3 regions of the Streptomyces sp. NBC_00466 genome follow, and region 1 is predicted to be linked to each of the others. Evidence: riboswitches for the same ligand, from Rfam matches in the RefSeq annotation. Region 1 holds a riboswitch; each other region holds the start of a gene.
The links. Region 1 has a riboswitch for thiamine pyrophosphate ahead of OG210_RS02090 (cytosine permease). Riboswitches for the same ligand answer to the same signal wherever they lie in the genome.

Region 1 (7,338 bases):
CTGGCGGGTCGGTTCCCGGCTGCCGTTCGTCAACGGTGTCTCGTTCGGCGGAGTCAGCCCGATGATCGCCATCGGCAAGGGCCGTGGACACGACGGCATCGCCGTGATCTTCGGCGCGATCATCGTGGCGAGCGTGCTGGGGTTCATACTCGCCCCGTATTTCAGCAAGCTGCTCCGGTTCTTCCCGCCGGTCGTCACCGGCACCGTCATCACCCTCATCGGGGTGTCGCTGCTGCCGGTCGCCTTCGGCTGGTCGCAGGGGACCCAGGGGGCCGCGGACTACGGCTCGATGAAGAACATCGGCATGGCCGCGCTCACCCTGGTGATCGTCCTGGCCCTGCGGAAACTGCTCCGCGGTTTCCTCCAGCAGATCGCCATCCTGCTGGGTCTGGTGATCGGTACGGTCGCCGCCATACCGATGGGCATGACCAGCTTCGACGCGATGCGCAACGCCGACCCGGTCGGGTTCCCGACGCCCTTCCACTTCGGCGCCCCGCAGTTCGAGATCTCCGCGATCATCTCGATGTGCATCGTGATGCTCGTCTGTATGACCGAGTCGACCGCCGACATGCTGGCGCTCGGCAAGGTGGTGGGCCGGCCCGCCGACGAGCGGACCATCGAGGGCGGACTGCGCGCCGACACCGTCTCCAGCCTGATCAGCCCGTTCTTCAACAGCTTCATGGCGAGCGCCTTCGCACAGAACATCGGCCTGGTGGCGATGACCAAGGTGCGCAGCCGGTACGTCGTGGCGACCGGCGGCGGGATCCTGATCCTGCTCGGCCTCTGTCCGATGGCCGCGGCCGCGATCGCGCTCGTGCCGCTGCCGGTGCTGGGCGGTGCCGGGATCGTGCTCTTCGGCTCGGTCGCCGCGAGCGGTGTCCAGACCCTGGCGGGCGCGGCCATGGAGAAGGGCGAGAACGCCCTGATCGTCGCCACCTCGCTGGGTATCGGGCTGATCCCGATCGCGGCGCCGGACTTCTACCACTCGTTCCCGAAGAACGTGCTGGTGGTGCTCGACTCGGGCATCTCCACCGGGTGTGTGGTGGCCATCGTGCTCAACCTGGCCTTCAACCACCTGGGGCGCAGGAAGGGCGCCGGGTCCACGGAGGATGCCGACGGGCCGGCCGGCGAGGACAACGCGACGCACCAGGCCGTGGCCAAGGCGGCAGCCGCACTCCACTGACAGTGCTGTGACCGACAATGCTGTGACTGACCGTGGCATGACATACGGGGCGCGGACCGCACCACTGGTGCGGAACGCGCCCCGCAGGTGTGCGCGGACCGCAGGACCATCGGCGTCCGGTCCCTCCGGTACCCGCGGACCGGTCAGCTGATGCTGTACGGGTCCCCGTAGACCTTCCACTTGAGCGGCGTGTGCAGGTCGAGATTGCCGTTCTTCAGGAAGACGCGCTGTTCGGTGTCGACCCGGCTGGTGTCACTGTGGGCCTCCTCCTGCTGCATCGCCCACACGCGGGCGTCGAGGAAGGCGTTGAGATACGTGGTCTCGTTGCCTCCCTGGGCCGGGGTCTTGGCCTTGGCCAGCGCCCTCTTGCGGATGGAGCTGAAGCTGGTCTTGTCGTCGCCGTCACCGTGCATGACGATGGCGTCGTAGTACGCGAACTGGCCCAGGACCCCGATGCCGTCCGTCTTGCCCTGCTTGACCGCCGGGTTGAAGTAGACCCGGTCGCGCTCGTCGTTCTGCGCGGTCTGGAACTTGGTGTCCTTGGCCGCGGTTTTCCACGCGCTCTCGAAGGCCGAGCCGAGGCCCGAGTGCGAGTCGCTGCCGTTGACCTTCTCCAGGGCGGGGAGGTACTTGGCGAGCGGGTTGCCCGGCTCCCGGTCGGTGTACAGCTTCACCAGGTCCAGCATGTCGCCGGTGCCCGAGCAGAACCCGATGATGCCGGCGGTGTAGCCGCGACCGTCTCCTATGTCCTCGATGTACTTGTACTGGGCCTTCCAGTCCAGCGAGGAGTTCTCGGCACTGGAGACCAGCTGCATGGCGATCTCCTTCTTCGCCGGGTCGTCGAGTCCGGTCGCGGAGACGGCGCGGTGTGCGCTCTGCGCCGTGCCGTGCTGTGTGCTGTGCTGCATGCTGCGCAAACTCACGTGGTCCGCAGGGGCGTTGGCCGCGTACGCGGTGGCCGGTACGGCCACCAGGGCCAGCCCGAGCACGGTGCGCGTGATGATCCTCTTGCTGCGTCCAGCGGTGGTGCGGTGGGGGGCTTTCACCGGTCCTCCAAGGGGAGTTCGAGCGTCGGTGTTCTGTTAGGAAGCTTTCCTATCAGCTGCCCAAGAGGCCGTACACCCCCCGGGGAGAAAGGAGTTGAGCGAATTGGGCGCGCCCTCGATCATTCCCGATCGCTGACTCGCTGGGTTGAGTCGGGATGGCTGAGAGTTCTATGGCCTATTTTGCCCGAATGTGACTCCATGTCGCCGGGTGACACCCGTGCGCCACGGCGGCGGAGGTACCGGCCCGCGCGCGGTAGCGTCTGCGGTATGGACGATCACTCAGTAGTCGATGTCGGCGACGTACGGCTCGCGTACCGCACCTGGGGCGACCCCTTCGGCGCGCCGGTGGTGCTGCTGCACGGTCTCGGCGGCTCATCCGCGACCTGGGAGGAGACCGGCCGGGCACTCGGCAACGAGTGGCGGGTGTACGCCCTCGACCTGCGGGGACACGGGGAGAGCGACTGGCCGGACGAGTACTCGTTCGAGCTCATGCGCGACGACGTGCTGGGCTTCCTGGACGAACTGGAACTGGACCGGGTCGGTGTCGTCGGCCACTCCATGGGCGGCGTCGTCGCCTATCTGCTCGCCCAGGAGCACGCGGACCGGGTGGAACGGCTCGTCCTGGAGGAGGCCCCGCCCCCGTACCCCAGGGAGGCGGCCGAACCGGAGCGCCCCGAAGCGCCGGTCGACTACGACTGGAACGTGGTGCTCGCCATCAAGAACGAGCTCCGGGATCCTCCTCCCGAGTGGGCCGAGCGGCTCGGCGAGATCGTCGCCCCGACACTGATCGTGGCCGGCGGCCCCGACAGCTCCATGTCGCAGGAGCGGATTCCCGACATGGCGGCGGGGATCCCCGACTCCCGGACGATCACGATCCCGGTCGGCCACACCGTGCACGCCCTGGAGCCCGGACAGTTCTCGGCCGCGGTCAGCGACTTCTTCACCAGCTGAGCGGCCGGGCGCGGCTGTTCGGCCCGGTGACCACTGAGACCCGGCACCCGTCGGGGCCGCCCTCCGCAGCCACGCACCCTCTCCATGGACAGCGTGACGCTGCCCGTTAGTCTTGCAGTCGTACCGGACACGGGGTGCCCCGCCCAGGGGCTGAGATCACACCCGCCGAACCTGAACCAGTTAGTACTGGCGGAGGGATGTCGCTCAATGTCATTGCCACCTGCTCCCAGCAGCACGGCCACAGGCCCTCGGTCCGTCTTCGACGGCCGGATGCCCGCCGAGCCCGGCGACCTGCGGATCGAGGCCCGCGGGATCGCGCCGGTGCCCGGGCAGCACCGCTACGGCGGCCCCGGCCGGCTTTTCACCGTGTGGTTCGCCCCGAATCTCACCATGACCGGCGTGTTCACCGGAACCGTCGGTATCGCGCTCGGTCTGGACCTGCCCACCGCCCTGTTGGCCGTTGTGCTGGGCACCTTGATCGGCGCTGTTCCCACCGCGTACCTCGGAACCTGGGGCAGCCGCACCGGGGCAGGCCAGCTGCCGTTGGCCCGGCTCGCGTTCGGCCGGTCCGTCACGGTGCCCGGCCTGCTGCAATGGCTGTCGTCGGTGGCCTGGGACGCGCTCATCGGGCTGTTCGGCGGGGACGCGCTGGCCCGGCTCTGCGGCTGGCCGTTCTGGCTGGGTGTGCTGGTGATGATGGTGGGACAAGGGTCACTCGGAGTGCTGGGCTACGAAGCGATCCACCGGCTGCAGAAGCTGATGACCTTCGTGCTCGCCGCCGCTTTCGTCGCCCTGGCCTTCAGGCTCCCGGACAGCGTCCACCCCGCGGCCGCCGGCAGTGCCCACGGCGCCGACCGCGTCGGCGCGTTCGTACTGACCAGTACCATCGCCCTGAGTCTGGCGCTGTCGTGGGCTCCGTACGCCAGCGACTTCAGCCGCTACCTGCCGCAGGACACCTCCCGGCCGCGTATGTTCTGGTACACGCTCCTCGGCGTCAGCGTCTCCTTCGTGGCCGTCCAGGCACTCGGGTTGTGGGGGGCCACCGTCTTCACCGACCAGACCGCCCGGGGCGTCGACAGGCTGCTGGGCGGCGGCCTGCTCGGCGCGGTGGGGCTGCTGGCCGTGGCGCTGGCCGCTCTGTGCAGCAATGCCATGAACGACTACAGCGGCTCGCTGGCTCTGCAGACCATCGGTCTGCGCGTCCCGCGTCCGTTCGCGGCCGCTCTCGCCGCCGTACTCGGTTTCCCGCTGGTGCTGTGGATGCATGCCGCCGACACCGCCGCGCGCTTCCAGAACGTACTGCTCTTCGTCGGCTACTGGATCCCCGGCTTCGTCGCCGTCGTCGCTGTCGACTGGTTCGCACGGGCTCGCGCGGGCGAACCGGTCGATCCCACAGCGGAGAGCGTCCGCTCGCGGTCCGGCAGGCCCGCTCTGGTGGCATTCTGCGCGGCCTTCGCCGCAGCGGTTCCGTTCATGAACACGGGCCTCTACACAGGCCCGGTGGCTGCGGCACTGCACGGCGCCGACCTGGCCTACTACGCGGCCTTCCTCACCGCGCTCGCCGTCTACGCACCCCTCAGGCTGCGCCGCAGCAGGACCACCCTGCCGGACGCGAGCCCGGCCTGATCCGAACGGAAGACCCTAAGGCTTCCAGTCCGGGCTGCGCCCGCTGAGGCCGATCACCCGGTCCAGGAACGGCGCGTCCTGCGGCACCTCGACCGCCGGGCCGAAGGCAGGCTCGCGCGCCGGGCTGTCCGCCGGAGCGAGCAGTGCGTACGAGACGCCGAGGCTCGCCGGATCGGGTGCGTACCGCTGACCGGTCGCGCGGGCCAGGTCCCAGCCGTGCACGACCAGCTCGTTCAGTGCGATCCGTCCGGCGACCGTGGCGGGGAAGGTGAATCCGCCCGCCCTGGTGTCGCCCTCCCACGCGGCGGGGGAGTGCCAGGCCACGATCAGCTCCTCCAACTGCCGGGGCAGCGCCGTCCGCCAGTCCGCGGCGAGTTCGGGGCCGGCGCCGGTGCCCGGGGCCGTGTCGGTGTGCGGCCCGAATTCCTTCCCTGCCGCCGAGTGGAACGCCACCGTCAGTCCGGAGATGTGGGCGAGCAGGTCCCGGACCGCGAAGTCCGGGCAGGGTGTGGGATCACCCAGCTGTGCGTCGCTGACGGCGTCGGCGAGCTTCGCCATGTACCGCGCCGGGGGCTCCAGATCGGGCAGAGCGCTGTCGGGTTCCTTGGGTGCATCGGTGTGCGTATCCGTGTCCATACCCTTCAGACCGGACCCGTTACGAGAACTCATCGGTCGGCGGAGAATCCCTTGGACTCACCGGCATCCTGCCTGGTCGGGCGGGGGTGCGGGCGAGGGTGCGGGAGTTCTGGCGGGCGCCGGAAGGTGCCTGTCCCAGGGCCTGGCGCGGCGCCCGTCCCCGTGCACGCCCGGAAAACAGCTGGGGCTGCCCCGGAGCCGTACAGCTCCGGGGCAGCCCCAGCGATCAGCGGGCCGCGCGACCGGTGTCGCACAGCCGGCGGGTGGTGCCTCAGCTCCCCAGCTGCTCGTACGCGGGCAGGGTGAGGAAGTCCGCGTAGTCGGCGTCCAGGGACACCGTCAGCAGGAGGTCGTGCGCCTGCTGCCACTTGCCCGCTGCGAACGCCTCCTCGCCGATCTCCTTCTCGATCGCGGTCAGTTCGTCCGCCGCGATCTTCCGGGCCAGCTCGGCCGTCGCGTGTTCGCCGTTCTCGAAGACCACGTTCGCGTTGATCCACTGCCAGATCTGCGAGCGGGAGATCTCCGCCGTCGCGGCGTCCTCCATCAGATTGAAGATGGCCACCGCGCCCATGCCGCGCAGCCATGCCTCGATGTAGCGGATGCCGACCTGGACCGCGTTGACCAGGCCCTCGTACGTCGGCTTGGCGTCCAGGGAGTCGATCGCGATCAGGTCGCCCGGTGCCACCGCGACGTCCTCGCGCAGGCGCTGCTTCTGGTTCGGGTTCTCGCCGAGGACCGCGTCGAACGACTTCATGGCGATCGGCACCAGGTCCGGGTGGGCGACCCAGGAGCCGTCGAAGCCGTCGGCGGCCTCGCGGTCCTTGTCCGCCTTGACCTTCTCGAAGGCCACCTTGTTGACCTCGGCGTCGCGCCGGGAGGGGATGAAGGCGGCCATGCCGCCGATGGCGTGCGCGCCGCGCTTGTGGCAGGTGCGGACCAGGAGTTCGGTGTACGCGCGCATGAACGGCGCCGTCATCGTGACCAGATTGCGGTCCGGCAGGACGAACTTGGAGCCGCCGTCGCGGAAGTTCTTGACGATGGAGAACAGGTAGTCCCAGCGTCCCGCGTTCAGCCCGGACGCGTGGTCGCGCAGCTCGTAGAGGATCTCCTCCATCTCGTACGCCGCCGTGATCGTCTCGATCAGGACGGTCGCGCGGACGGTGCCCTGCGGGACGCCGACGTAGTCCTGCGCGAAGACGAAGATCTCGTTCCAGAGGCGCGCCTCCAGGTGGGACTCGGTCTTCGGGAGGTAGAAGTACGGGCCCTTGCCGAGCTCGATGAGGCGCTTGGCGTTGTGGAAGAAGTACAGGCCGAAGTCGACCAGCGCGCCGGGGACGGGACGGTCGTCCAGCACGAGGTGGCGCTCGTCGAGGTGCCAGCCGCGCGGGCGCATCACGACGGTCGCGAGCTCGGCGGCGGGCTTCAGCGCGTACGACTTGCCGGACTTCGGGTCCGTGAAGTCGATCCGGCGCTCATAGGCGTCGGTCAGATTGAGCTGGCCTGTGACAACGTTCTCCCAGGTCGGGGCGGACGCGTCCTCGAAATCTGCGAGCCAGACCCTGGCGCCCGAGTTCAGGGCGTTGATGGTCATCTTGCGGTCGGTCGGGCCGGTGATCTCGACGCGGCGGTCGTTGAGCGCGGCCGGGGCCGGCGCCACCTTCCAGCTGTCGTCGTTACGGATGCTCGCGGTCTCCGGGAGGAAATCGAGCGAGGACGTCCGGGCGATCTCGGCGCGGCGGTCGGCACGGCGGACGAGCAGCTCATCACGGCGGTGGGTGAACCGCCGGTGCAGCTCGGCCACGAAGGCCAGGGCCGCATCGGTGAGAACCTCGTCCTGCCGGGGCAGGGGCTCGGCATCGACGATGGCCAGCGGAGACGGCGCCGGTGCGGACATGA
Region 2 (7,338 bases), 5.0 Mb from region 1:
GAGCTGCTGACCGCCGAGCACGGGTTCCCGCTGCGCCTCGTCGTGCCGAAGCTCTACGCCTGGAAGGGCCCGAAATGGGTCCGCGGGATCGAGTACATGACCGCGGACCGCCGTGGCTTCTGGGAGGAGCGCGGGTACCACAACCTCGGCGACCCCTGGCAGGAGCAGCGCTACTCGTACCAGGAAGGTCCCGGCGACGGCCCCGAGCTATGAGCCCTGAGCCCTGAGCCCTGAGCCCTGAGCAGGCTGCTCGTCGGCGGAGCTCCTCAGGGGCGGAGCGACTTCAGGCGGGCCACGTCCGCCGTGTGCCCCTCCTTGCCGCCGGGGGTCTCGATGATCAGCGGCACCCCCTCGGTCGCCGGGTGGGCGAGCAGCTCCCTGAACGGCTCGGCTCCGATGTGCCCCGCGCCGATGTTCTCGTGCCGGTCCTTGTGGGCGCCGGCGGCTTCCTTGGAGTCATTGGCGTGGATCAGCTTGAGCCTGCCCTCGCCGACGGTGTCCACGAGGAGGTCCAGGGTCTGGTTCATCCCGCCGGGACCCGCGAGGTCGTGTCCGGCCGCGAAGATGTGGCAGGTGTCCAGGCAGACCCCGAGCCGCGGGTGGGAGTCGAGCGCCTCGAAGTACGGGCCGAAGTCCCAGGTGCGCGAGCAGAGCGAGGAGCCCTGACCCGCCGTCGACTCCAGCAGCAGGAACGGGTCGTCGTCGTGGGTCAGCTCGTCGAGCAGCGGCAGCAGATGCGTACGGACCTGCGCGAGCGCCTCGGACCGCGGACGGCCGCCGGTCGCGGAACCGGTGTGCACGACAACGCCCAGCGCGCCGATCTCCCGGCCCCGGCGCAGCGAGTGGCGCAGCGACTCCACCGACTTCTCCACGGTCGCGGCCGTGTGCGAACCGAAGTTGATCAGATACGGCGCGTGGACGTATGCGGTGACCGACTCGTTCGCGCACTCCTTGCGGAACTGCTCGTCCTGGTCCGGGTTCCCGGTGGGGGTGGCCCAGCCGCGCGGGTTGGCCACGAAGACCTGCACGGTCTCCGCGCCCAGCTCACGGGCGTAGGACAGTCCGGCCTTGGCGAGACCGCCGGCCACGGGGACATGGCCGCCGATGGGGTTGCGCACGGTGTGTTCAGAGTCCCTTGGTCTTGATGGTGATGGTGCTGCCCTCGGGGGCCTGGCTGCCGCCGTCGACGGACTGGGTGTCGACGGTGTCGCTGAAGGACAGGAACGGCTTGTCGACATGGACCTTGAAGCCCTTGTCGGTGAGCGCGCTCTTCGCGTCGTCCACGTTGTCGCCCGTGACATCGGGGACGGTGATCATCCGGGGGCCCTTGGAGACCGTCAGCGTGACGGTGTCGCCCTCCGCTGCCTGGGCGCCGTCGGCAGGCGACTGTTTGGCGATCTGCCCGGCGTCCTCGGGGGAGTTGATCTGCTCCGGTGCCACCACGACCTTGAGGTTCTCGTCCTGGAGGTCGGCGCGGGCATCCTCCAGGGACTCGCCCGTGACATCCGGTACGTCGACCGGGGCGCCCTTCGAGACGACCAGGGCGATCGCGGAGCCGGCGTGCCGGTCGGTGCCGGGTGCCGGGTCCGTACGGATCACCTTGCCGCGGTCGATGTCGTCGCTGAACTCCCTGGTGACCATGCCGGACGCCAGTGCGGCCTTGGACAGATCCTTCCTGGCCTGCGCGAGCGGCTCACCCGCGACATGGGGCACCGGGACGATCTCGGGACCGCGCGAGACGACCAGGGACACCGCGTCGTTGGCCCGGATGCGGGCGCCCGACGCCGGACTGCTGCTGATGACCTGGCCGCGGTCGTAGGTGTCGCTGAATTTGCGTTCGGTCCTCTTCACGTCGAGACCGGCGGCCGAGAGCCGCGACTTCGCGGTCTTCTCGGGCTGGCCGAGGAGCGAGGGGACCCGGGTGAACTGGCCCGAGTTGATGTACCAGACACCGGCTCCGACCCCCAGCACCAGCAGGACGGCGACGACCGACGCGACCAGACCCCGGCGGGTCCGCCGGCCGTGGCGCACGTGCTGCCGTTCGGGCTCGGGCTCCTCCGCGGGGGCGGGCATCACCAGACGGCTGGTCCGGTTGATCCCCGCGGCCGGCAGCGGGCGCCGGATCACATCCGTACGGTCCTCGGACGAGCCCGCCCCGGCGGCGCCCGGGGTCCCGGCCGGGAGAGCCTGCGGCGGTACGGCGTCCAGCTCGGCACCGCTCAGTGCGGCGCGGGCCGCCCGGACCTGGCCGAGCAGCGCCACGGCGTCGTGCGGCCGGTCATCGGGGTGCCGGGCGGTCGCGGTCGCCACCAGGCCGTCCAGCCCGGCGGCGAGCCCCGGTACGGCGGCGGACGGCGCCGGCACGCCTTCGTTGAGGTGCTGGTAGAGGACCTGGGCCGCGGTGTCGCCGCTGTGCGGTTTGGCGCCGGTCAGCATCTCGTACAGCACCACACCGCAGGCGTAGACGTCCGTCCGGGTGTCGGCCGTGCCCTGCTCGATCTGCTCGGGGGCCAGATAGGAGACGGTGCCCAGGATGGTGCCCGTGCTGTTCGTCTCGGTGTCCACGGCCCGGACGAGGCCGAAGTCGGCGACCTTGACCCGGCCGTCGTCCCCGATCAGGACGTTCTCCGGCTTCATGTCGCGGTGGACGAATCCGGCCCGGTGCGCGGCGCCGAGTGCGGCCAGTACCGGTTCCAGGATGTCCAGGGCGGCGCGGGGACGCAGCGCGCCCCGCTCGCGCAGGACGTCGCGCAGCGTGCACCCGGCGACGTACTCCATCGCCAGATAGACATGCGCGCCGTCCGCGCCCTGGTCGTACACGCCGACCACATTGGGGTGGTCGAGGCGTGCGACGGACTTGGCCTCGCGGATGAACCGCTCCACGAACGTGGCGTCGACCGCCAGCGCGGGGTGCATCACCTTGAGGGCGACCACCCGGTCCAGACGGGTGTCGACGGCCCGGTAGACCGTGGCCATGCCACCGATGGCGATGCACGCGTCCACCCGGTAGCGGCCGTCGAGCAGCTGCCCGACGAGCGGGGCTTGCGGGTCACCAAGCGTCGTATCCACGCTGGCGAGTGTACGAGTCGGCGCTGACAGGGCCTAAGCGGTCCTGGTGGATCAGCTGCTACTGAAGCCGAGCTGTGACAGGCCGAGCAGTGACAGGGGGCAGGGGCCGCGGGGAAGGCATCACGCCCCCGCGGCCCGGCCTGGTCCGAGCGGGCGCCACCGAAGGCGGGGAGGCCCGGGGGCCGCGCGTCCCTCAGAAGGCGGGCCGCTCCGGATCGAGCGCCGCGCGGCCCTCCTCCGGTGAGGACGCCCGGGCGAAGTGCCTCCGGGGGATCCGTCCCGCGCGGTACGCGAGCCGGCCCGCCTCCACGCCCCGTCGCATCGCCGACGCCATCAGCTCCGGCTCCTGCGCACGCGTCACCGCCGATGCCAGCATCACGGCCGCGCACCCGAGCTCCATCGCCAGCGCCGCGTCCGATGCCGTACCGGCCCCCGCGTCGAGGATCACCGGCACTCCGGCCCGCTCCACGATCAGCTGGAAGTTGTGCGGGTTGCGGATGCCGAGCCCCGAGCCGATGGGGGAGCCGAGAGGCATGATCGCCGCACAGCCCGCCTCCTCCAGACGCCGGGCCAGCACCGGATCGTCGTTGGTGTAGGGGAGGACCGTGAAGCCGTCGTCGACCAGTGTCTCGGCGGCGTCGAGCAGCTCCACCGGGTCGGGCAGCAGAGTGTGCTCGTCCGCCACGACCTCCAGTTTGATCCAGTTGGTGCCCAGCGCCTCGCGGGCCAGGCGGGCGGTCAGGACGGCCTCGCCCGCCGTGAAGCAGCCGGCGGTGTTCGGCAGCACCTTGATGGCGAGCCTGTCGAGCACCGAGAGGACCGAGCCCTGCACGGTGGGATCGAGGCGCCGCATCGCGACCGTCGTGAGCTCGGTGCCCGACTCGACCAGGGACCTCTCCAGCACATCGAGGCTCGGCGCACCGCCGGTCCCCATGATCAGCCGGGAGGAGAAGACGGTGTCCGCGATGGTGAGGGAATCGTCTGCCATGTCCGGGTCAGCCTCCTTGGACTGCGGTGAGGATCTCGACGCGGTCGCCGTCGCCGAGCGGGGTGCGGGACCAGAGGCCGCGCGGTACGACGGTCTCGTTGACCGCGGCGGCGACCCCCGACGGAGCGCTGGTGAGGCCGGTGACCAGCACATCGAGGGTGGTGCCCGGCGCGATGGTGCGGGGCTCGCCGTTGACGGACACCCCGACCGGCGGGGCAGCCGCGGGCGGCACGTTCATGGGAGTGGGCGGCACGTTCATGCGGGCTGTTCCTGTCCTACGGGGGAGAAGCGCCGGGGCGTGAAGGCGCGGGCCTCGGCGGGCAGCTCCCCGGTGGTGAGCAGTTCGGCCATCACATCGCCGGTGACGGGGGTGAGCAGTACGCCGTTGCGGTAGTGGCCGGTGGCCAGCAGGAGGCCGGGCAGCGCGGTCGGGCCGAGCAGCGGCGCGTTGTCGGGCGACGCGGGACGCAGCCCCGCGCGTGTCTCGGTGAGCGGGAGTTCGGTGATGCCGGGCACCAGCTCATGAGCGTCGCGGAGCAGTTCGTACACCCCGCCCGCGGTGACCGTGGTGTCCCAGCCCAGCTCCTCGCTGGTCGCGCCGATCACGAGTTCGCCGTTCTCACGCGGGACCAGATAGAGGTGGCTGCCCCGGACGACCGCGCGGACGGTCCGGCTGAGGAACGGCGCGTACACACGCGGCACCGTCAGCCGGAGTACCTGCCCCTTGACCGGGCGTACGGGTGGAAGCACCGCGTCCGGTACGCCCGCGAGCTGCCCGCTGCGGCTGCCGGCCGCCAGCACCACCTGGCCGGCGCCGAGCGCGACGCCGTCGGCCAGCACCACACCGGTGGCCCGGCCGCGTTCCACCGTCAGACGCTCGGCCCAGCCGCGGTGAAAGATGACCCCGGCCCGCTCGCACGCGGTGACCAGCGCCTTCGCCAGCCGTCGTGGGTCGACCTGGTGGTCGCCGTCCACCCGCAGCCCGCCGCGCACGCCCGGCGCGAGCATCGGTTCGAGGCGCCTGCACTCGCGCCCCGTCAGCCACTCGGACTCCAGACCCGAGCGGCGCTGGAGTGCGTGCAGCTCCCGCAGATGCTCCCGGTCGTCGAGGTCGAGCGCCACGGCGAGGGTGCCGCAGGCGCGGTAGCCGAGATCCTGCCCCGACGCCTCCTCCAGCTCCGCGGCGAAATCCGGATAGCGGCGCGCGGACTCCAGGTTCAGACCGAGCAGGACCTGCTCGCCGTAATGGAGTTCCGTGACGGCGGCCAGCATGCCGGCCGCGACCTGCGCGGCCCCGCCGCCCGGCTGCGGGTCGGCGACGGCGGTGCGCAGTCCGCGCTGCGCCGACCGCCAGGCGATGACGAGACCGATGATCCCGCCCCCGACGACCAGTACGTCCGACAGCGCGTCCGAGGTGTCGGCGCGGTGCGCGTGATGGTTGGCATGGTGTGCGTGCATGGGCGTCCAGCCCCTCCCTTCGCCGGCATGACCCGGATCAGGTTCGTACGGTCGGAGGCCGTCCAGCCTCCCTCTCAGCCCGGTACGCCCGGACTCCCGCGAGTGGTTCAGCGTGGCCAGCCTAACCCCGGCCCCCGCCGCCCCGTAAGGCGTCCCCGGACGGCCCCCTGTTCTGACGGTGTGTCAGCTGTTTAAGGTGATCGGGTGAGCGAGCCGAGGAACGTCGTCATCGCCGGTGCGGGCATGGCCGGAGTGCAGACCGCTGTCGCCCTGCGGGACCAGGGCTTCACCGGACCCGTCACGCTGATCGGTGAGGAGCCTCACCAGCCGTACGACAGACCGCCGCTGTCCAAGGCCGTGCTGCTCGGCAAGGCCGAGGGCTCCGCCTTCGACGTCGACTTCGGCGCGCTCGGGGTCGAGTTGCTGCTGGGGTGCGAGGTGACCGGTGTACGCCCGCACGACCGGGAACTGGACACCGCGCGCGGCCCTGTCCCGTACGGGGCACTGGTCGTCGCAACCGGTGCCAGTCCGGTCACGCTGCCCGGCAGCGAGGGGGTCCCCGACGTCCATCTGCTGCGCACGCTCGACGACGCGGGGCGGCTGCGGGCCGTCCTCGCCGACCGGCGGGACGTCGTGGTGGTCGGCGCGGGCTGGATCGGCGCCGAGTTCGCCACGGCGGCCCGCGAGGCGGGGTGCGCGGTGACGGTCGTGGAGGCGGCCGGGCGGCCCCTCGTCGGGGCGCTGCCGGCCGAGATCGCGGCGCCCATGGCCGGCTGGTACGCCGACAGCGGGGCCGAACTCATCACCCACGCACGCGTGGCCCGCGTCGAGCCGGGCGCCGTGGTCCTGGAATCCGGGCGGCGGCTGCCGGCCGGGGCCGTCCTCGTCGGCATCGGCGCCAGGCCCGCGACCGGCTGGCTGGCCGGCTCCGGCATCGCGCTGGGCGCCGACGGCTCGGTCACGGCCGACGAGCGGCTGCGTACCTCGGTCGCCGATGTGTACGCGGTCGGCGACTGCGCGTCCTTCCCCTCCCGCAGGTACGGCGAGCGGCTGCTGGTCCACCACTGGGACAACGCCCTCCAGGGCCCGCGCACGGTCGCGGCGGACGTGATCGGCGAGACGCCGCAGATCTACGACCCGGTGCCGTACTTCTGGTCCGAGCAGTTCGGCCGTTTCGTGCAGTACGCGGGCCACCACGCGGCCGCCGACACGCTGATCCGGCGCGGCGACCCGTCGGGTCCGGCCTGGTCGGTGTGCTGGCTGAGGGAGGAGCGGCTGGTCGCGGTACTCGCCGTCGGCAGGCCCCGGGACCTGGCCCAGGGCCGGAAGCTCATCGAGTCGGGGGCCCCGGTGGACCCGGCCCGCGCCGCTGATCCGGCCGTGCCGCTCAAGTCGGCGGTCCGCCCGGAGGAGAGCCGGCTGTGAACGGGCGCCGGCTGTGAACGGGCGCCGGCCGTGAACGGGTGTCGGCCCGGGTACGCGAGCGGCCGTGAACGTGCGTCGGCCCGGGTGCGCGTCGGCCCTGAAGGGCTGAGTCCGGGTATCGGCTGTCAGTGCGGGATGGCAGGCTTGTCCCGTGACCGAGATTGACGCAAAAACCGATGCTCTCATCCCCGCCTGGCTGCACCTCCCCGATATCGCCGAGATGTTCGACGTCGAGGTGACCCGCGTACGCCAGCTGGTCAAGGACGGCAAGCTGATCGCCGTACGCCGTGGTGAGAACAGGGCGCTCCAGGTGCCCGCCGCCTTCATCGACGGCACCAAAGTGGTCAAGGGCCTCTCCGGGACCCTGACGCTCCTGCGGGACGACGGCTTCAGCGACG
Region 3 (7,338 bases), 2.8 Mb from region 1:
GTTACGTTCCGAGGCCGGAGCTTTGCTCGATTCGCTTGCGTTCTCTATCAGTATCTGAAATATCACTCCTTGTGATCTGTTTGCGCTTACAGCACGATTACGTCAAGAGGGTCCGGCGGTACATTTCCCGGCCATCTTGTGAACCAACACAGCGTCTACTGCGGGGTAGGGACATGAGCGAATCGGTCCAGGCAGAGGTCATGATGAGCTTCCTCGTCTCCGAGGAGCTCTCCTTCCGTATCCCGGTGGAGCTGTGCTACGAGGTGAGCGATCCGTACGCGGTCCGGATGACCTTCCACCTTCCCGGAGATGCCCCGGTGACCTGGACGTTCGGTCGTGAGCTGCTTCTCGACGGGATCAACGCCCCCACGGGGGACGGCGATGTGCACATCGCGCCCAGTGATCCGGCAGGGCTGTCCGCCGTCCATCTGCGCCTCCAGGTCGGGGCGGACCGCGCGCTGTTCCGGGCGGGCAGCGCCCCGTTGGTCGCCTTCCTGGACCGCACCGACAAGATCGTCCCGCTCGGCGAGGAGCGCAGTCTGGGCGACTTCGACGGGCATCTGGAGGCAGCTCTCGGCCGGATCCTCGCGGAGGAGAACGCGGGCTGAGGGGCGAGACCTGAGGCCCGGGAACTGAGGCCCGAGGCTGGGTCTGCGAACTGGGTCTGCGAACTGGGTCTGCGAACTGGGCCTGCGAACTGGGCCTGCGAACTGGGCCTGCGAACTGAAACCTGAGCGCTGAGGCCTGAGCGCTGAGGCCTGACCGAGCGCGGAGAGCCGACGGCTCAGTGCTTGCGACGGCGGCCCCCGCCGCCCCGCGCGAGGCCCCCTCCGGAGAGCGCCCAGCCCGTCCCGCGGCCCGGACGGTCGGTCCCGTGGCGGTCGGTCCCGTGGCGGTCGGTCCCTTGGCCCGGACGGTCGGCCGAGACCACGAGTGCGGCGAGCGCCGTGGTCACCGGCACCGAGGCGACCAGCCCGATCGAGCCCACCAGGGTCCGTACGATCTCCTCCGCGACCAGCTCGGAGTTGGCCACCGTCCCCACACTGCTCTGTGCGATGGAGAAGAGCAGCAGCAAGGGCAGCGCCGCACCCGCGTAGGCCAGGACGAGCGTGTTGACGACGGACGCGATGTGGTCGCGGCCGATCCTGATGCCTGCCCGGTAGAGCCCGCGGGCCCCCATTGTGGGATCGGCCTGGTGCAGTTCCCAGACGGCTGAGGTCTGCGTGACCGTCACGTCGTCCAGCACCCCGAGCGATCCGATGATGACGCTCGCCAGCAGCAGCCCGCTCATGTCGATGTGCGGGTAGAGGCCGTGGATCAGACCGGTGCTGTCGTCGGTATTGCCCGTCAGGCTCGCCCAGCCGATGAAGAGCGAACCGAGCAGCCCGATCAGCATCAGCGAGATCAGCGTGCCGATGACGGCCACCGAGGTCCGCGCGGTCAGGCCGTGGCAGGTGTAGAGCGCGATCAGCATGATGGCGCTCGCCCCGATCACCGCCACGACCAGCGGATTCGACCCGTGCAGGATCGCCGGCAGGATGAACAGCGTCAGCACGGCGAAACTGACGGCCAGCGCGACCAGTGCCATCAGCCCGCGCAGCCGGCCCACGGCGACCACCACCAGCGCGAAGATTCCGGCGAGCAGCACCATCGGGAACTTCCGGTCCACGTCGGACACCGAGTACTGCAGGTCACGAGGTGCGTCGGGGGCGTACGCCACGATCACGCCCTGTCCCCGGTGCAACTGGCGCGGGGAGTCCGGCTGGACGATCTCGGTGAAGGTGCGGCCTTTGTCCTTGCCGCTCGTCACCTCGATCTTCGCCTTCTTGCACGGGGTGCCCTGCGGGGACGCACCGGCGCCGGACTGCGGTTCCGGAGTGCCCCCGGCCGCGCTCCCGCCGGCCGTCGACGACTGACTCGCGTGCACGTCCTGGCAGTTGACCGGAGTGAGCTCCGCCACATTGCCCTGCTGCGTCTGCCGGTCGAACCCGACACCGCTGCGGGCATGGTGCGGCGCACCGCCCGGCCAGAAGACCGCGAGACCGACAACAACCGCCGCCGCGAAGGGAATCAGCACCGCCGCGATGACCTTGCGCAGATGCTTGGACACAGGCGCGGCGGGGCCGTGGCTGTGCGTGTGGCCGTGCCCGCCGGGAGGTGGTTCGGGGAGTGGGGTCACCGCCCGATCATCGCAAGAACGAGGAGGCCCTCTGTTCAGTGCGCGGCGAATGGCGTTAGCGTGGGGGCACCTTTGCACACGCGGGAGCTCGGAGCACCGGGCTGAGAGGGCGCTGACCAGCAGACTGCTGTGAGCTGCGCCGACCGCCGAACCTGTTACCGGGTAATGCCGGCGTAGGGAGTAGGTCTCATGACCACAGTGGATGCACGCACGCCTGCCACCGACCAGGACGAGCGCAAGCCGGGCTGGCACAAGGGATACGTAGCGGGCCCGGAGGGCTCGCGCGCGGATCTCAGGGTGCCCGTCAGGCAGGTGCACCTCACCAATGGGCAGGACGTGACGCTGTACGACACGTCAGGCCCGTACACCGATCCCACCGTCGAGACCGATGTACGGCGTGGGCTCGCCCCGCTCCGGGAGAACTGGATCATCGGTCGCGGCGACACCGAGGAGTACACGGGCCGCCCGGCCCGTCCCGAGGACGACGGGATCAAGCACACATCGCCGCGCGGGGGACTCCGTAACCTCGACGCGGTCTTCCCCGGCCGTCCCCGCCAGCCCAGAAGGGGGCGCGAGGGGCGCGCGGTGAGCCAGCTCGCGTACGCCGTGCGCGGGGAGATCACCCCGGAGATGGAGTACGTCGCGATCCGGGAGAACGTCTCCCCCGAGGTCGTACGGGAGGAGATCGCCGCGGGCCGGGCGGTCCTGCCGGCCAACGTCAACCACCCGGAGATCGAGCCGATGATCATCGGCAAGCGGTTCCTGGTGAAGGTCAACGCCAACATCGGTAATTCCGCCGTCACTTCCTCCATCGAGGAGGAGGTGGACAAGATGACCTGGGCCACCAAGTGGGGCGCGGACACGGTCATGGACCTGTCCACCGGGCGCAATATCCACACCACCCGCGAGTGGGTGCTGCGCAACTCCCCCGTCCCGATCGGCACGGTCCCGCTCTACCAGGCCCTGGAGAAGGTTGACGGCCAGGCCGAGGAGCTGACCTGGGAGATCTACAAGGACACGGTCATCGAGCAGGCCGAACAGGGCGTCGACTACATGACGGTGCACGCGGGGGTGCTGCTGCGGTACGTGCCGCTCACCGCACGCCGCAAGACCGGGATCGTCTCGCGCGGCGGTTCGATCATGGCCGCCTGGTGCCTGGCGCACCACAAGGAGTCGTTCCTGTACGAGAACTTCGAGGAGCTGTCGGACATTCTGGCCTCCTACGACGTCACCTACTCGCTGGGTGACGGGCTGCGGCCGGGGTCGATCGCGGACGCCAACGACGAAGCGCAGTTCGCGGAGTTGCGCACCCTCGGGGAACTCAACACGGTCGCCAAACGTCATGGTGTACAGACGATGATCGAAGGTCCCGGTCACGTCCCGATGCACAAGATCAAGGAGAACATCGACCTCCAGCAGGAAATCTGCGAGGAGGCCCCCTTCTATACGCTCGGCCCGCTCACCACGGACGTGGCCCCGGCGTATGACCACATCACCTCCGGCATCGGGGCGGCGATGATCGCCTGGTGGGGCACGGCCATGCTCTGCTACGTCACGCCCAAGGAGCACCTGGGGCTGCCCAACCGGGACGACGTGAAGACCGGCGTGATCACGTACAAGATCGCGGCCCATGCGGCGGATCTGGCCAAGGGGCACCAGGACGCGCAGAAGTGGGACGACGCGCTCTCGGACGCACGCTTCGAGTTCCGCTGGGAGGACCAGTTCAATCTGGCTCTCGACCCCGACACGGCAAGGGAGTTCCATGACGAGACGCTGCCGGCCGAGCCGGCCAAGACCGCGCATTTCTGTTCCATGTGCGGGCCGAAGTTCTGCTCGATGAAGATTAGTAAAAGCATCACAGAGCAATTCGCCCCTGACCTGCACTCTTCCGCTTCGGACGACGAGATTGAAGCGGGGATGTTGGAGAAGTCCAAGGAGTTCGCAGCGAGCGGTAACCGGGTGTACCTGCCGCTGGCGGACTAGCACAAGTAGGGCTACTCGCCTGTTCTGCCCGAAGCGCCCCGGCACTCTTGCTTGCCGGGGCGCCGTCTTCAAACCAGGAGACGGGACGGGCCCGAGCCATTTATGCGGCTGGTCAGAACGGAAGCTCTGGCGTGCTCGCGCCACGTGTGATGGTCAAGATCCGTTCGTGGAAGTCGCGCGTGGACGCCTCCCGGGGGAAGCGGGCGCGGAGTTCCTTGTCCAGCTCGTTGGCGACCAAGAGAAGGGAGGGGAGAGACTTCCGGTCGGCGAGTAGAGCCGCAGTGCCCATGCCTACGGCTTCTTCGATCTCGCCGGTCCGGGCGGCGGCGACTCCGAGTGTGAGTCGGGCTTCTGCGGCACGCATGGGGGAGATCTCGGTTCCGTCGGGGCCGGTGCTCATCCGGATTACCGACCGGGCGTGGACGGCAGCGCGCTCGTCGTCTCCGAGTAGCCGATAGGCGTCCATCTCGTAGAAGTCCCACTTGTCCGGGTCGATGATGAAGTGGTGTTCGGGGTGATCAGGACGGGCGAGGCGGTCCAGTCGGGCGCGCCCGGCGTCCAAGGAGTCGCGGACCATTCGGGCGTCTCCCATCCGGGCGGCGGCGCGAGCCTTGTGCGCGTACAGCTGCACGCCGACGGAGTGTGTCTGATCGGCGACGTGCCCGGCCTCCACTGCGTTGAGCATGTCCTGCCATCGGCTCTGCGTGAGGGCGAACCATGCCTCGATCTCCCACGCCCACGCTTTGATCTCGCCGTGCCCGGCTTCTTCGCCGATCCGGAGCGCGGCGGCCTTGCTGAGGTTGGCGGCCTCCCGCTGGCCCCGGTCGTACTGGACACAAGCGTTGAGCAGGAACAGCCATCCGGCGTCAACGAGTAGTTCCCGGTGCTGGCGCAGCGTCATCCGGCTCTCAAGCTGCTTGGTGACGAACTGCAAGCCGTTCCGCGTGCGCTGGTGCAGGTAGTCGGCATCGGCGTACGGGTAGGCGCGGGCCAACTGGTCGATGCCCTGCTCAATCGACTCCAGGGCGGCGCTGTTGATGCTGGACATTTCCGTTCGCCGCAGTAGCTCGGCTATGTCCCACAGTCCCGCACCCCCCTCAGCGAGCAAGGTGCTCGGGTCCTCTGGCTGGGCCGTGTTCGCCCTTCGCTCCAACTCCCACGGCCGTGGGGAGAGACCAGCGAGGTGGCCGGGAATGCGTAGCCCGTCCACCACTTCAAGGATCTTGTGGTACTGCGTGATCCGGGGCCGAACGCCCTTGCCCTCGGTCTCGTCCTTGGCCATCTTGCCGATGTGCTCGCGCTTGTAGCTGACGGCCTCGGCGATCTTGGCGTAGCTGATCTTGCCGTGCAGCCTGGCGAGTCTGAAGACCTCACCGAAATCGTGGCTGGCAATCGCAGAGCGGACGTCGGCGCGTTCCAGCACATGCGGCGGCAGTGCTGCTGGCGTCGGAGCAACTTCGGCCATCCCACTTCCCCTGGTGATTGACCTGACAACTCTTCGGGGTGCGCCTGATCGAGTGTACCCACGAGGGGGGTCCCCAAGAGGGGGGAGCGACAGCCGGTACAAGGGATGCATCCTCGGGCCACCCTGCCGGGAGCGACCCGGTAGACGTGACCGAGGACGGCGATCGTGTCGTGGAAACCGGAAAGATCGTACGAGGCTTACTCCCGGCAGCAGAGGCGGGAACCGTCGGGCGTGCTGAGGTAGCGGCAGCGGGCCGCTTCCGTGCGCTGACACTCTTCACGGACGCGGAAGACGCCCCACAAACCGCGCGGCGTATGGCGGTCGGGACTCTCACGAGCTGGGATCTGGGCGACCTGGCCGAAGACGTTGAACTGTGCGTCTCGGAGCTGGTTGGCAACGTGGTGCTTCACGTGATCGCCGACCGCTACTCGGCGGAGCCCGGTCACCGCCCGGTGGTCACGCTCACTCTGCGGTCTTGGCCTCGGTGGCTGTTCGTGGAGGTGACCGACGAAGACTCCGACCCGCCCACACTGCCGCTCGGCGACGGCTTCGGCCCGGAGTTGGCCGAGGACCTGCCGGAGGCGCTGCTGCCTGATCACGGGCGGGGGTTGCACATCGTGCGCACGCTGGCCGACGGCTTGTGGTGGACCCCTGGTGAGCGCGGCGGTAAGAGCGTCTTCTGCCGCTTCGATCTCGGTGGCGGCTCTGGCGGAGCGCTGCCCGTGGCTGCTGGTGAAGGGCGGTGGGCGTGATGGCGCGCTTTTTGGCGCTGCGGGTACGGCGCGGCGACGTGATCAGCGACCGGGGCCGACAGCGGGAGGTCAAGGCAGCGCGCACGGACCGGCGTGCCGCTGGGCGACCGGCGGTAGTGCTGGTCTTCAAGTCGGGGCCTGCCCGGCGGGTGAATGCGACAGACGTGGTGAGTGTGGAGCGCGGACGCGGTTCGGATCGGAGGGGACGGAGATGACGACGCGGGAGGTATGGCGCTTCGTGAACTGGGTCTTGAGCGCGGACACCTCTGGAAGCGGGCCGATCTACGTGGCTGAGTGCACGACGTGCGGGGACGGCTCGGAACCGGCTGACGGGACGGAAAGGCCAGAGATCTGGTGCATCAACCACGCCGGTCGGACAAGTCACACAGGCTTTCGGAACATCATCACCAGCTTCTCGCGGGCCTCCCTGGTGGAGGGGCCGCGCTGATGTCACCGGCGCCTGTCACGTAGGACCAGATCGCGTACGACAACCACATACGAGACCGGACCACCCCCGCGCCTGGCAGCAACTGGGGTGGTCCGGATGGGGACACTGCGGCCCCCGGTGCCTGATGGTACCGGGGCCGCAGTGCTGCGTTTCTGCCCTGGACCAAAAGAAGTTGATGACCCGTTATCTAGATCAGGGCAGAGGTGGGCAAGGTGACCGGCACAGGCGGGGACTGGCTGAGGGACGGCCTCGATGTCGCGGGCGCGGACTGCGGTCTGTGGGTGCCTGGAGTCGACTACGTGGCGGGCTGGCGCGAAGCCCGGGAGGCTGCGGACCGGCTGAACCGGGGGCTGCTCGGTGCCGGGTTCGAGCTGTCGGAGGTACGAGCAGTCGCCTCTACAAATGAGGACGGGCGCGGTGTGGTGCGGGTGACTGGCTGGCCGAATGCGGTGGGTCGGCTTGCCGGGCTTCTGGAAGCGGTCACGGGTAACGAGGGCGGTGCGGTATGAGA

Region 2: linked by a shared signal. The riboswitch ahead of thiO (glycine oxidase ThiO) and the one ahead of OG210_RS02090 (cytosine permease) in region 1 are both predicted to bind thiamine pyrophosphate.
Region 3: linked by a shared signal. The riboswitch ahead of thiC (phosphomethylpyrimidine synthase ThiC) and the one ahead of OG210_RS02090 (cytosine permease) in region 1 are both predicted to bind thiamine pyrophosphate.

Annotation. Positions count from the first base shown of each region.
Region 1 covers NZ_CP107896.1:453,380-460,717, reverse strand. The annotation lists gene OG210_RS02105 (nucleobase:cation symporter-2 family protein) at 1-1,183, shown strand, start outside; gene OG210_RS02100 (chitosanase) at 1,327-2,091, opposite strand; gene OG210_RS02095 (alpha/beta hydrolase) at 2,497-3,180, shown strand; TPP riboswitch at 3,301-3,395, shown strand; gene OG210_RS02090 (cytosine permease) at 3,388-4,806, shown strand; gene OG210_RS02085 (TIGR03086 family metal-binding protein) at 4,822-5,442, opposite strand; gene aceB (malate synthase A) at 5,714-7,336, opposite strand.
Region 2 covers NZ_CP107896.1:5,422,084-5,429,421, forward strand. The annotation lists gene OG210_RS24380 (sulfite oxidase-like oxidoreductase) at 1-213, shown strand, start outside; gene OG210_RS24385 (deoxyribonuclease IV) at 267-1,118, opposite strand; gene pknB (Stk1 family PASTA domain-containing Ser/Thr kinase) at 1,126-3,069, opposite strand; gene OG210_RS24395 (thiazole synthase) at 3,263-4,057, opposite strand; gene thiS (sulfur carrier protein ThiS) at 4,065-4,295, opposite strand; gene thiO (glycine oxidase ThiO) at 4,313-5,515, opposite strand; TPP riboswitch at 5,513-5,625, opposite strand; gene OG210_RS24410 (FAD-dependent oxidoreductase) at 5,759-6,940, shown strand; gene OG210_RS24415 (Rv2175c family DNA-binding protein) at 7,092-7,338, shown strand, end outside.
Region 3 covers NZ_CP107896.1:3,296,876-3,304,213, forward strand. The annotation lists gene OG210_RS14605 (IclR family transcriptional regulator) at 1-58, shown strand, start outside; gene OG210_RS14610 (SsgA family sporulation/cell division regulator) at 174-608, shown strand; gene OG210_RS14615 (YibE/F family protein) at 785-2,179, opposite strand; TPP riboswitch at 2,250-2,376, shown strand; gene thiC (phosphomethylpyrimidine synthase ThiC) at 2,369-4,162, shown strand; gene OG210_RS14625 (tetratricopeptide repeat protein) at 4,275-5,627, opposite strand; gene OG210_RS14630 (ATP-binding protein) at 5,774-6,379, shown strand; gene OG210_RS14635 (hypothetical protein) at 7,040-7,336, shown strand.